Regions from separate parts of the Roseovarius aquimarinus genome, predicted to be linked through region 1. Evidence: riboswitches for the same ligand, from Rfam matches in the RefSeq annotation. Region 1 holds a riboswitch; the other holds the start of a gene.

What was found. A riboswitch is a leader RNA that binds a small molecule or an ion and turns the genes downstream of it on or off. The one in region 1 is predicted to bind cobalamin.
Region 2: it holds a riboswitch for cobalamin, as region 1 does, so the genes downstream of both, ACGRVM_RS02385 (TonB-dependent receptor plug domain-containing protein) here and ACGRVM_RS01425 (hypothetical protein) in region 1, are expected to answer to the same signal.

Annotation. Positions count from the first base shown of each region.
Region 1 is NZ_JBIHMM010000001.1:293,060-299,609, reverse strand. Features, by position in the region: gene ACGRVM_RS01450 (DUF1007 family protein) at 1-79, opposite strand, end outside; gene ACGRVM_RS01445 (zinc ABC transporter substrate-binding protein) at 67-1,197, opposite strand; gene ACGRVM_RS01440 (Fur family transcriptional regulator) at 1,299-1,787, shown strand; gene ACGRVM_RS01435 (ATP-binding cassette domain-containing protein) at 1,784-2,584, shown strand; gene ACGRVM_RS01430 (iron chelate uptake ABC transporter family permease subunit) at 2,574-3,374, shown strand; gene ACGRVM_RS01425 (hypothetical protein) at 3,371-3,634, opposite strand; cobalamin riboswitch at 3,751-3,954, opposite strand; gene ACGRVM_RS01420 (ATP-dependent helicase) at 4,059-6,425, opposite strand.
Region 2 is NZ_JBIHMM010000001.1:489,613-496,162, forward strand. Features, by position in the region: gene ACGRVM_RS02355 (helicase HerA-like domain-containing protein) at 1-1,239, shown strand, start outside; gene ACGRVM_RS02360 (HU family DNA-binding protein) at 1,368-1,940, shown strand; tRNA gene ACGRVM_RS02365 (tRNA-Val) at 1,960-2,034, shown strand; partial or broken gene ACGRVM_RS02370 (histidine phosphatase family protein) at 2,123-2,194, shown strand; gene ACGRVM_RS02375 (histidine phosphatase family protein) at 2,280-2,696, shown strand; tRNA gene ACGRVM_RS02380 (tRNA-Val) at 2,747-2,822, shown strand; cobalamin riboswitch at 2,936-3,140, shown strand; gene ACGRVM_RS02385 (TonB-dependent receptor plug domain-containing protein) at 3,280-5,112, shown strand; gene ACGRVM_RS02390 (ABC transporter substrate-binding protein) at 5,180-5,989, shown strand; gene ACGRVM_RS02395 (FecCD family ABC transporter permease) at 5,986-6,550, shown strand, end outside.

The DNA.
Region 1 (6,550 bases):
AGACATGCGGATGCGCCGTGCCCTGCCCGGCGGGCAGGGCCAGCATCGCGGCCGTCATGATCGCCTTCAGCTTGTGCATTCAGCCAGCCGTTCCGCCATGTCGCGCAGAAGCGCCGGATAATAGCCCGGACCCATCTCGATCTCGAAGCCGAGCGGATCGACCATGCCGATGCGCGCGCCGGTGCCGTCGGTCACGGTCTCCACGAAGCCGGGATTGTGGGACGGCTCGGCAAGCGCGCAGGTCGCGCCGATATCCGCGATGAGGTTGCGGATCTCCTCGAGACGCGCGGGGCCGGGATCGGCGGCGTCGCCATCCGCGATCGCGCCGGCGGCGGGGAACCCGAAATGGTGTTCGAAATAGTGATAGGCATCATGGAAGACCACGAAGCGCGCACCGCTCCGCGGCTCGAGCATCGCGCGCACATCCGCCTCGGCGGCGGTGATCTCTTCCTTGCCCGCCGCGGCATTGGCTTCGTAGATCTCGGCATTGGCCGGATCGAGGCGCGAAAGCTCCGCCGCGATCACGTCGAGCCACGCGCGGCCGTTGTCCGGATCGAGCCAGGCATGCGGATCGACGCCGGAGTGATCGTGGTCGTGGCCCTCATGGCCGTGTCCTTCTTCCTTGGCTTGCTCGTCATGCCCGTGGTCGTGCTCGTCCTTGGCATGCTCTTCATCCCCATGGTCGTGCTCGTCCTTGGCATGCTCGTCATGCCCGTGGTCGTGCTCGTCCTTGGCGTGCTCATCATGGTCGTGGTCGTGCTCGTCCTTGGCATGCTCGTCATGGTCGTGGCCGTGCCCTTCGTCACCATGTCCATGCCCATCGTGATCGAAGCGCGCGCCTTCGCGGAACTCCATTACCTCTGTCACGTCCGCATCCAGGAGGCCGACGACGCGGGCGTCAGGCGCCAGTGTCTCGATGGACCCATCCAGCCACGGCGTCAGCGTCTCACCGATCCAGAATACCGCGTCCGCCTGCTCGAGAAAAGCCGCTTCGGAGGGACGCATCGCATAGCCATGGGGCGATGCGCCCGCGCGCACGACCTGCCCCACCGGCTCGGCCCCGGGCACGCCTTCCATCACCCGCGCGACAAGCCCCGTGACGGGCGCGATATCGGTCGCGACGCGCGGAACTTCGGAATGGCCCGCCTGGACCGACGCCGAGAAGGCGAAGGTTCCGACAAGGCAAGTGCGCAACATTTTCATGGACAGCTCTCCGCATTGTAACTATGTAACATCTCACCGGGCAATACATGCTATAATATAACATTTCAAGCGCCTTGCCGCGCCACAGGACCTCGATGTCAAACCACGCCGCGCAGAGCCACGATCATGACGGGTGCATCGAAACCTGCATGCGCGCGGCCGAGCGGACTTGCGCGGATAAAGGGCTTCAATTCACGCCGGTGCGACGCCGCGTTCTCGAGCTTCTTCTCGAGGAACACAAGGCCCTCGGCGCCTACGACATCCTCGCGGTTCTACGCGCCGAAGGTCTCGGCACACAACCGCCGATCGCCTACCGCGCGCTCGATTTTCTGGTCAGCCACGGCTTCGCGCATCGAATCGAACGGCTCAACGCCTTCATCGCCTGTGCCCATACCGGGCAGCGCCACGCGCCCGCCTTTCTGATCTGTCGCAACTGCAAACGGGTGGACGAAGCCGACACCGCACCGGGCGCGGGCGAGTTGGCGCGCGCCGCCGAGGAAGCGCATTTCGAGATCGAAGGCGTGACGCGCGAGGCGATCGGCCTTTGCCGGGTCTGCCGCACCGATAACGAGGCCCGAGCATGACGCTACCGAAGAGCCGAAGCGGCGCTGAAGAGGCGCTGATCGAGAGCCGTGGCCTAAACATCAAGATTGGTTCGCAAACCATTCTGGACAATATCGATTTCAGCATTCGGCGCGGCGAGATCGTGACCATCGTCGGTCCCAATGGCTCGGGCAAGTCCACCTTCCTGCGCACGCTTCTCGGCGGTGTGCGGCCCAGCCGGGGAGAGATCCGCCGCAAGCCGGGCCTGCGGCTCGGGTATGTGCCCCAGCGCCTCGTCCTCGACGCGAGCCTGCCCATCACCGTGCGCCGCTTTCTGGGCCTGCCGCGCCGCGTCTGCGCCCGCGCTGCGGCCGAGGCGCTCATCGCGGCGGGTGTGCCGGACATCGCTCAGCGCCCCATGGCGGGCCTCTCGGGCGGCCAATTCCAGCGCGTCCTTCTGGCCCGCGCCCTTCTGGAGAAGCCGGACCTTCTGATGCTCGACGAAGGCGCGGCGGGGCTCGATCAGCCGGGCGCCGCCGCCTTCTACCGCCAGATCGAGGATGTGCGCCGCGAGACGGGCTGCGCCGTTCTGATGGTGAGCCATGATCTGCATGTCGTGATGAGCGCCTCGGACCGGGTGATCTGCCTTAACGGGCATATCTGCTGCGAAGGCACGCCCGAGGTCGTGGCCGAGGCGCCGGTCTATCGCGCGCTGTTCGGCGAAGGCACGCAAGGCGCGTTGGCGCTCTACCGCCACCGCCATGACCATGTGCATGGCGAGGATTGCGCGCATGAGCACGGCCCGAAAGAGCCGGAGAAGGTAATCGATGCTGGATGATTTCATGACGCGCGCGGCGCTTGCCGGGATCGGCACGGGGCTGGCGGCGGCGCCTCTCGGCTGTTTCGTCGTCTGGCGCCGCATGGCGTATTTCGGGGATGCGACGGCTCATGCGGCGATTCTCGGCGTCGCGCTCTCGCTCGCGCTGTCGCTGCCGATCTTCACGGGCGCGCTCCTCGTGGCGCTCTGCATGGCCTCGCTCGTGACGGCCCTTTCGGGGCGCGGGCGCAGCGTCGACACCGTGCTGGGCGTGCTGGCGCATTCGGCGCTGGCGATCGGCCTCGTCAGCGTATCGCTTCTCGACGGCGTGCGCGTCGATGTGATGGCCTTCCTCTTCGGCGATATCCTGTCGGTCTCGCGCGGGGATCTGGGCATCATCTGGGGCGGGGCCGCGCTGGTTCTGGCGCTGGTCTGCTGGCGCTGGTCGGCGCTTCTGACGGCGACGCTCGATCCGGATCTGGCGCGCGCCAGCGGCATCGAGCCGCGCCGGGAGGAACTGATCCTCACCCTCGCCCTCGCCATCGTCGTGGCGGTCGCGATCAAGGTGGTCGGCGCGCTCCTCATCACGGCGCTGCTCATCATCCCCGCCGCGACGGCGCGGCCCTTCGCTCGCACGCCCGAAGGCATGGCGCTGATCGCCGCCATGCTTGCGGTCGCCTCGGCGGGATCGGGCCTTTTCGTATCCTACCGGCTCGACACGCCCACGGGGCCGACCATCGTCAGCGCCGCGGCGGGCCTCTTCGCGCTGTCCTGCATCTATACGGGCATCGGGGCGCGGCGGCGCGGCTAGTGAAACCGCGCCTTGCGCCCCCGGCGCGCCGGGGGAGGCATGGGCGTGCTCGCCTCGCCGAGATAGCGTACGAAGGCGCGCGCGGCCGCGCTCTCGACACGGTCGGGCGCGGCGTCGAGCGCCGCGCGCGCGGCTTCGGGCGTGGCGGCGCCCGGCAGGGCGAAGGCCCATTCGAGCAGCCCCATGCGCGCCGCCGCATCGGCATCGGCGCCCACGGCCTCCACGCGCTCGAGCCCGTTCAGGATCTGGGTCACGGTCATCTCTAGTCTTCTCCTCGGCCCAACCCCGGACCTCCTGGGGCGCGGGCGGCTGCGAGGGCAAGGACGGTGGCCGCATCCTGCGGACCCGTCACGCCGCCCCCACCGCCCCACGCGGTTTGACGTCATCGTCCAAGGCTGGTTTCCGGACTTCGAGGGGCCGGAGCGCCGCGGCGCTCCATGATCCGGCATCCTTCCCGGGCGGATACGCCCAGTGGCTCTTGCCGTCTCGCCCACCCTGACCGTTGCGGGGGCAGTGCCGGATTTCCACCGGCTTCCCAATTCTCCGCGCAGCGCGCGGCACCCTGGACGATCACCTAAGCGCATTCGGCAGGAGCGCGCAACGATTCATGCCGCCCTCGCGCGGAAAGCGGCCTGCGCCTCCGGCAGGGATATTTGGGGCAAGAAGAAAAGGGGCGCGCGGTGCCTAGAACGGCACGTCGTCCGGGCTGGTCACATAGCGCGCGACGACCTTCTTGGTGCCGGCCTTCTCGAAAGCGATCTCGAGCTTGTCGCCTTCGAGCGCGACGATCTCGCCATAGCCGAATTTCTGATGGAACACCCGCTCGCCCACCGTGTGCGAGGATGCGGCGGCCATGTCGATCACCGGCGATGTCGCCTCGCGCGGCTGGGCCGTGGGACGTTGCCCCGCGCGGGCCTGCATCCGTTTCCAGCCGGGCGAGTTGTAGACATTCGCCTCGGCCACGCGCGCGTCGATGCTGTTCTGGACACCGGCCGCCGCGCCATAGCCGCCACCATAGAGACCGGGCGGCGTCAGCACCTCGACATGCGCCTCGGGCAGCTCGTCGATGAAGCGCGAGGGCAGCGAGGATTGCCACTGGCCGAAGACGCGGCGATTTCCCGCGAAGGAGATCGTGCAGACCTCCTCGGCGCGGGTGATGCCGACATAGGCGAGCCGCCGCTCCTCCTCGACGCCCTTGAGACCAGACTCGTCCATCGAGCGCTGCGAGGGGAAGAGGCCATCCTCCCAGCCGGGCAGAAAGACCGCCGGAAACTCGAGACCCTTGGCGGCGTGCAGCGTCATGATGCTGACTTTCGCTCCGGCATCGTCGCTCTCGTTATCCATGATGAGGCTGACATGCTCGAGAAAGCCGGTGAGGTTCTCGAAATTCTCCAGCGCCTTGACCAGTTCCTTGAGGTTTTCGAGCCGGCCCGGCGCCTCGGGCGTCTTGTCGTTCTGCCACATCTCGGTATAGCCGGATTCGTCGAGGATGATCTCGGCCAGCTCGACATGGCTGACCGCCTTGTCGCCATTCATGCGGCCCCAGCGGGTGAGGCCGTCGAGAAGAAGCTGCAACTCGCGCGCGCCCTTGCCGGTGATCCCGCCCTCTTCGAGCAGGATACGCGCGCCCTCGATCAGGGGCACGCCGTTCTGGCGGGCGGTCACCTGCATCTTCTGCTGCGCCTTGTCGCCGAGGCCGCGCTTCGGGGTGTTCACGATCCGCTCGAACGCCAGATCGTCCGAGGGCGAGGTCACGCAGCGGAAATAGGCCATCGCGTCACGGATCTCCATCCGCTCGTAGAAGCGCGGCCCGCCGATGACGCGGTAGGGCAGACCGATGGTCAGGAAGCGGTCCTCGAAAGCGCGCATCTGGTGCGAGGCGCGCACGAGGATCGCCATGTCGTCGAGGCCGAAAGCGCGCATGCCGCGCGTGCCGCGCTGCATCGCCTCGATCTCCTCGCCGATCCAGCGGGCTTCCTCCTCGCCGTCCCAATGGCCGATGAGGCGGACCCTCTCGCCCTCCTCCACCTCGGTCCAAAGCTCCTTGCCGAGGCGTCCCTGATTGCCCGCGATCACGCCCGACGCGGCGGCGAGGATATGCGGCGTCGAGCGGTAATTCTGCTCGAGCCGGACGACATGCGCACCCGGAAAATCCGTCTCGAAGCGCAGGATGTTGCCCACCTCGGCGCCGCGCCAGCCATAGATCGACTGGTCGTCGTCGCCCACGCAGCAGATATTCTTGTGCCCGCCCGCCAGAAGCCGCAGCCACAGATATTGCGCGACGTTCGTGTCCTGATACTCGTCCACGAGGATGTAGCGGAACCAGCGCTGATATTGCTGTAGAATATCGTCATGGGTCTGAAAGATCGTGACGACATGGAGCAGCAGATCGCCGAAATCGACGGCGTTGAGTTCGATCAGGCGGCGCTGGTACTGCTTGTAGAGCGCGACCCCCTTGCCGTTATAGGCGCTCGCCTCGGCGGCGGGCACCTTGTCCGGCATCCACGCGCGGTTCTTCCAGTTGTCGATGACGCCCGCCAATTGTCGCGCGGGCCAACGCTTGTCGTCGATTCCGGCGGCCTGCACGAGTTGCTTGAGAAGGCGAAGCTGATCGTCGGTGTCGAGAATGGTGAAATTCGACTTGAGCGTGAGATTCGTGCCCGCAACGCCGATCAATTCGGCATGGCGGCGCAGAAGCTTGACGCAGATCGAGTGGAACGTGCCGAGCCACGGCATCCCTTCGATGGATTGGCCCAGAAGCGTGCCGACGCGCGTCTTCATCTCGCGCGCGGCCTTGTTGGTGAAGGTCACCGCCAGCACCTCGTTCGGGCGTGCGCGGCCGGTGTTGAGCAAATGCACGATGCGCGTCGTCAGCGCCTTGGTCTTGCCCGTGCCCGCCCCCGCCAGCATGAGGACCGGCCCGTCGAGCGTTTCGACCGCCTGCCTCTGCTCGGGGTTGAGACCCTCGAGATAGGGAACCGGGCGCGCGGCCATCGCGCGGGACGACAGGGACGCGCCCTCGAAGGCATCGGATTCGTCAAAGCTGCTCATGCGCGGCAGCATAGCCGCCCGGGCAGAGAAGTTAAATAGATGTTCGGCCTATGTTCCCAGCATCCTGGCGGGCGGCGTGCAGTTTTTTCCAAGATCAGGAACTTCGCCCGGGGGGCATCGGTTTT
Region 2 (6,550 bases), 200 kb from region 1:
CCCGTCACCTTCTGGGACCTCTTCGGGGAACAGGGCCACCCCGTGCGCACCACGCTGGCCGAGATGGGGCCGCTTCTCCTCAGCCGCCTGATGGAGCTCAGCGAGGCGCAGGAGGGTGTCATGAACATCGCCTTTCGCGTCGCCGACGAGGAGGGCATGCCGCTCCTCGATCTCAAGGACCTTCAGGCGCTGCTGGTCTGGGTGGGCGAGAACCGCGATGCGCTGTCGCTGCGCTACGGCAATGTCTCGACGCAGTCCGTGGGCGCGATCCAGCGCCAGCTGATGGTGCTCGAGAACCAGGGCGGCGCCGAACTTTTCGGAGAACCGGCGCTCGAGCTGGGTGATCTGATGCATGTCGGCGCGGACGGGCGCGGGCAGATCAACATCCTCGCGGCGGACAAGCTGATGGGCTCGCCCCGGCTCTATGCCACCTTCCTTCTGTGGCTGCTCTCCGAGCTTTTCGAGACGCTGCCCGAGGTGGGCGATCCGGACAAGCCCAAGCTCGTCTTTTTCTTCGACGAGGCGCATCTGCTCTTCGACGATGCGCCCAAGGCGTTGGTCGACAAGGTCGAGCAGGTGGCGCGGCTCATCCGCTCCAAGGGCGTCGGCATCTATTTCATCACGCAGAACCCCGATGACGTGCCCGAGGATATTCTGGGCCAGCTCGGCAACCGGGTGCAGCATGCGCTGCGTGCCTTCACCGCGCGCGACCGAAAGGCGCTCAGCCGCGCCGCCGAGACCTATCGGCCCAATGCGCGTTTCGAGACGGTGGACGCGATCCGCGATGTCGGCGTGGGCGAGGCCGTGACCTCCATGCTCGAGGACAAGGGCGTGCCGGGCGTGGTCGAGCGCACGCTCATTCGTCCGCCCTCCTCGAAACTCGGGCCGATCGACGCCGCCGCGCGCCGCGCGGCGCAGGCTTCGTCCCCAGCCGCCGGAAAATACGAGACCCGCGTCGATCGCGAGTCGGCCTACGAGATGCTGAAATCGCGCGCCGAGGCCGCGGCCGCCGAGGCCGCCGAAGCCGAAGACGCCGCCGAGGCGCAATCGGTGGCGGAGCGCGAATTCAATGCCGGGCGGCGCTATTCCGGAAGCCGGACCGCACGCTCGAGCGCGCGGCGCGAGAGCGAGGGCGGTTTCGGCGAGGCGCTCACCGGCGCGCTTCTCAAGGAGCTTCAGGGGACAACCGGACGGCGTCTCGTCAGGGGCATTCTGGGCGGGCTCTTCAAAGGGCGCTGAGCCTGCATTTGAAGGTAAAGCTGGCATATTGACACGCTTGGGGCTATGATCGTCGCCGAGCAGTCAACAATCATAACCCATAAAGGGAGGCAGCCGAAATGGTCAGCCGCAAGACGACAGGCAGCAAGATGAAAAGCAAGAGCCCCAAGACGAGCCGCGCGAGCGCGATGCCGCCCAAGCCGCCCGCGCCGCTGCGCGCACAGGGCAGCGTGACGACGATGGTGCCGAAGCCCCCGCTCGCCGTCGCCAAGGCAGCACCCGCGCAAGGCGGCGCGAAGAGTGCGCCCCAAGCTGTTGAAAAGACGAATGTAAGACCTGCCAAGCCTGCCCAGGCGACGGACGAGGCGGGTGCCGAGCAGCTCAAGAAGCAGGAGCTGATCTCGCTCGTAGTCGAGCGTTCGGGCGTCGCCAAGAAGCATGCGAAACCCGTCATCGAAGCCATGCTCGAGGTTCTGGGCGCCTCTCTCGCCGAGGGGCGCGAGCTGAACCTTCAACCGATGGGCAAGATCAAGCGCAAGCGCGTGAAGGAAACGCCGCAAGCCCGCGTCATCGTTGCGAATATCCGCCAGCCTTCGGCGGCGGTCGCGAGCATTCCCGCAGGCGTCGCCACCGCGGCGAGCATACCCGACGCCGCCATCGACACCTCCACCGCGCCGCTGCGTCATCCGCTGAAAGAAGCGGTTGCAGAGGGCAGCGACTGACGCTAGAAACCCATCCCAAGGGTGATTAGCTCAGTGGTAGAGCGCTTCGTTCACATCGAAGATGTCAGGAGTTCAAATCTCTTATCACCCACCATCTTTCACTGGCACTCCAGTCGCAGCGGCGCCCCGATCGGGCGCCGTTTCGCGTTGGGGCGCCGGGACTTTTTCGCAAGGCGACGCGCATGCATCTGCCTGACTGGCCCCCGATCTGGTTCCTGCGGCATGGCGAGACCGAATGGAACCTCGCCGGGCGCATTCAGGGGCGGCGTGACTCGCCGCTGACCGCAAGGGGCCGCGCGCAGGCAAGCCGGGCTGATCGCGCCCGCCTTGGCGCAGGTCTTGGCCGGGCCGGGCGGCATCTATGTCTCGCCGCTCGGACGCGCGCGCGAAACGGCGGCCATCGCCTTGCCCGGCACGCCCGCCGTCGTCGACCCGCGCCTCGCCGAGATCGACACGGGCGCCTGGGAGGGCCGCCTCAAATCCGAGTTGCCGAAGGGCGCGAGCGATCTTGAAACCTATGCCGCCGCGCCGGGCGGCGAGGGGCTGGATGCGCTCATGATACGGGTGCGGAACTTTGCCGATGGGCTGCGCGGACCGAGCATCGTGGTGGCGCATGGCCTCTGGGGGCAGGTGCTGCGCGGGCTTGCGCAGGGTATGGCCTTCGAGGAGATGGGCGCGCAGGAGAACGGGCAGGGCTGCGTCTACCATCTCGAGGACGGCCGCGAGCGGCGGATCGGCAGCGCGACGGCTGAGTGAGTCTCCAGGCTCTTGCGCGGGGGCGCCGATGGCGCTAATCCGTGCCCAGCGGGTGGTTAGCTCAGTTGGTAGAGCGTTTCGTTTACACCGAAAATGTCGGGGGTTCGAGCCCCTCACCACCCACCATTCCACCTTATCTCAATGAGATACTGGCCAAGGTTCATGTACGCTGCTGAGCGTGCACGTCGCCGCGCGCGAAAATTTTCGATTTTCCCTCTTTCCGCAGCGGGGGCCGCGCGCTAAGCAGGTCGTGCTTCGGTCCAAGCCCGCGAGGGCGATGGATAATAGGGAACGCGGTTCGGCCATCGGCCAATTCCGCGACTGCCCCCGCAACTGTAGGCGGCGAGCGAAGCCGGAACATGTCACTGCCGCGCGTTGCGGTGGGAAGACCCGGCCAAGCTGTGACCCGCGAGTCAGGAGACCTGCCGAAGTGCTCACCCTGTCCGGACGCGGGGCGCGTCATGGGCAACGGATCCTTCCGTTGTGGTGGCATCCTCGCCGCCTGCGGAAGCCACGCGCTTCTCCGCATGCTCATTCAAAGACGCAAGGCGCGCCCGAAATAGGGTGCGTTCGGAGACAGACCATGAAGACCAGACTTCTCGCCACCACGATTCTCGCCGGCGCGGCGGCCCACGCCGCCGGCCATGCCGAGGCCCAGCAGACATTCGACCTCGGCACCATCGTGCTTTCGAGCAGCCTCTCGCCTGTCGAGCGCGGCCGCACCGGCGCCACGGTCGAGGTGCTGGAGGGCGATGATGCGGGCGGCAACGACACGACCGTGCTCGATGCGCTGACGCGTCTGCCGGGCGTCACCTCTGTCTCGAATGGCGGCCTCGGAGCGTCCGCGGGCATCTTCATTCGTGGCCTGCCGTCGCGCTATGTGGGCGTGCAGATCAACGGGATCGACGTGGCCGACCCGTCCGGCACGCAGAACCAGTTCAACTTCGGCGGTCTCACGGCAGCGGGTGTCGAGCGGGTCGAAGTGCTCAAGGGCTCGCAATCGGCGCTCTACGGCTCGGAGGCGATCGGTGGCGTCATCAACATCACCACGTATCGCCCTGAAAAACTGGGCTATTCAGGCGCGGCGCAAGTCGAGGCCGGAAGCTTCGACACTTACTCCGGATCGCTGAGCGGCGGCTACAAGTCCGAGCGCGGCTTCGTTGCGCTCACCTATGGGCGCGTCGAGTCGGAGGGTATTTCGGCCCAGAGCTTCAACACCGAGAAGGACGGCTTCGAGCAGAGCACGTTGACCGGCAGCGCCGAATTCGACGCGACCGAGACCCTGACCATCGGCGGCTCGGTGCTCTATCGCGAAGGCGATATCGAGATCGACCGCAGCCGTTTTTCGAACAACGCAACCGGCGAGATTTCGACCGAGGAACTCGGCGCGCGCGTCTTCGCCACGCTTGAGACGGGCGCGGTGACGCATACGCTCAGCTACAGCTATTTCGACATCGACCGGAAGGATCCGACCGGCGGGACCACCCGCTTCGAAGGCGAGCGCCGCACGCTGTCCTATCTCGGCAGTGCCGAACTCGGCGCGCGCACGGTGCTGAATATCGGGGCGGAGCGCACGGACGAAGATATAGACTCGGGCACGACCGTCGGCTCGGAAGACAACTCCGCGGCGACGGCCGAGCTGCTGTTCAGCCCGACCGAGCAAATCGATCTTTCGGCGGCGCTGCGCTATGATGACAACTCGAGCTTCGGCGGCGAGACCACCGGCCGCGTCGCCGCCGTCTGGCGCCCCGTGGAAGATCTGGCCTTCCGCGCCGTCGTCGGGACCGGTTACCGCGCCCCATCGCTTTTCGAGCGGTTCAGCAGTTTCGGCGATCCGGCCCTTCAGCCCGAGAAGAGCATCAGCTACGAGCTGGGCGCCGAGAAGACCTATGGCGAGGCCGGCTTCATCAAGGCGACCCTGTTCTACACTGATATCGACGATCTGATCGATTTCGACGGCGCCGCGACGGCCTGCGGCAGCGGGTTCGGCTGCTACAACCAGGTTCCCGGCACCACGACGTCGAAAGGCATCGAGCTGTCGGGCGAGGTCGCGCTCACGGACGCGCTTCGCCTCTTTGGCGCCTACACCTATACCGATGCCGAGACCGAGGGCGCGCGCCTGACCCGCACGCCCAAGCATGACGCCGTGATCGGCCTCGGCGCCGACTTCACCGAGCGGTTCGCGGGATATGTCGATATCCGCCACGTCGCCGATATCGTTCCGAGCGCCTTCGCACCGGCGAACAACAAGGTGGGCGATTACACGCTGGTCGGTGCCGGGGTGAGCTATGATCTCAGCGACAATGCCGAGATCTACCTGCGGCTCGAGAACCTCTTCGACGAGGATTATGAGACCGCGGGCGGCTTCAACCAGCCGGGCCGGGCGGCCTATGTGGGGCTTCGTGCGTCTTTCTGAGCGCATAAGAACGCTGGCCGCGTCCGCCTGCCTGGCGGGCGCGGATCTGGCCTTTGCAGGCGCGGCGATGGCCGCGCCCGAGAGAGTCGTGTCGATCAATCTCTGCACCGATCAGCTTGCGATGCTGCTCGCGGGCGAGGGGCAGCTTCTGTCGGTCAGCCGCATCGCGCTCGACCGGCGCGTCTCGCCCATGGCGGATGAGGCGGCGGGTTATGCGATCAATGCGGGCCGCGCCGAGGAGGTGCATGTGATGCGCCCCGATCTGGTGGTCGCGGGCAGCTATACCTCGCGCGAGACGGTCGCGATGCTGCGCCGCCTCGGCATCGAGGTTATCCAGTTCGACATCACCCGCTCGCTCGAGGATGTGCGCGCGCGCATTCTCGAGATGGGCGCGGCGCTCGGGCGGCAGAAGGCCGCCGAAGAGATGGTCGCGCGCTTCGACGCCGATCTCGCCGAGCTGCGCGCGGGCGCGCGTGTCGGCGGCGGCGATCCGCGCGCGGCGCTTTACTATGCCAATGGTTATACCTCGGGCGAGCAGTCGCTCGCCGACGACATCCTCGCCGCCGCCGGTCTGCGCAACGCGCCCGCCGAAGCGGGGTACGACTGGGGCAAACTGCCGCTTGAAATCCTCGCGATGCTGGACCCCGAGCTCGTCATCACCACGCGGCGCTATCCGGGCGGCAGCCGCGCCGAAGAGGTCATGGATCATCCGGTCGTCACCGGGCTGAGCGGGCAGGCGGCCAGCGCCGCCATGACGGATCAGGACTGGGTCTGCGGCACCCCCTTCGTGCTGCGCGCCATTTCCGACATGGCCGAGGCGCGGCGTGCGCTCAAGGCGCGCATGGCGGGCACGGCCGCAGGTGGCCCCGGCGGATGAGCCGCCTGATGGCGCCCCTCGCGCTGGCGGTTCTGGCGCTGTTCGCGGCCTCGCTGCTGATCGGGCCGGCGAGCCTTGGTCTGGGCGAGATGATCGCTGCGCTCTGGCAGGGGGGCGATGGCCCCGCCGCGATGGTGATGCGCGAGATTCGCCTGCCGCGCGCGATCCTCGCCGCGATGATCGGCGCGAGCCTCGGCCTCGCCGGGGCGGCGATGCAGGGCTATCTGCGCAATCCGCTCGCCGAGCCGGGTCTCATCGGCGTGTCGGGGTCGGCGGCGCTCGGCGCGGTGCTGGCGATCCAGACGGGGCTGGCGGCGAGCTTCGCGCTCGGCCTGCCGCTCGCGGCCCTTGCCGGTGCGCTGATCGGCGTCGTTCTGGTGATGGCGCTGGCGGGGCCGCGCGGCGGGGCGCTGACGCTCATCCTCGCGGGGATCGCGATATCGGCGCTGGCGGGTGCGCTCACCTCCTTGGTGCTGAACCTCTCGCCCAATCCCTTCGCCGCGAACGAGATCGTCTTCTGGATGATGGGCTCGCTCTCGGACCGCTCGATGGTGCATGTCT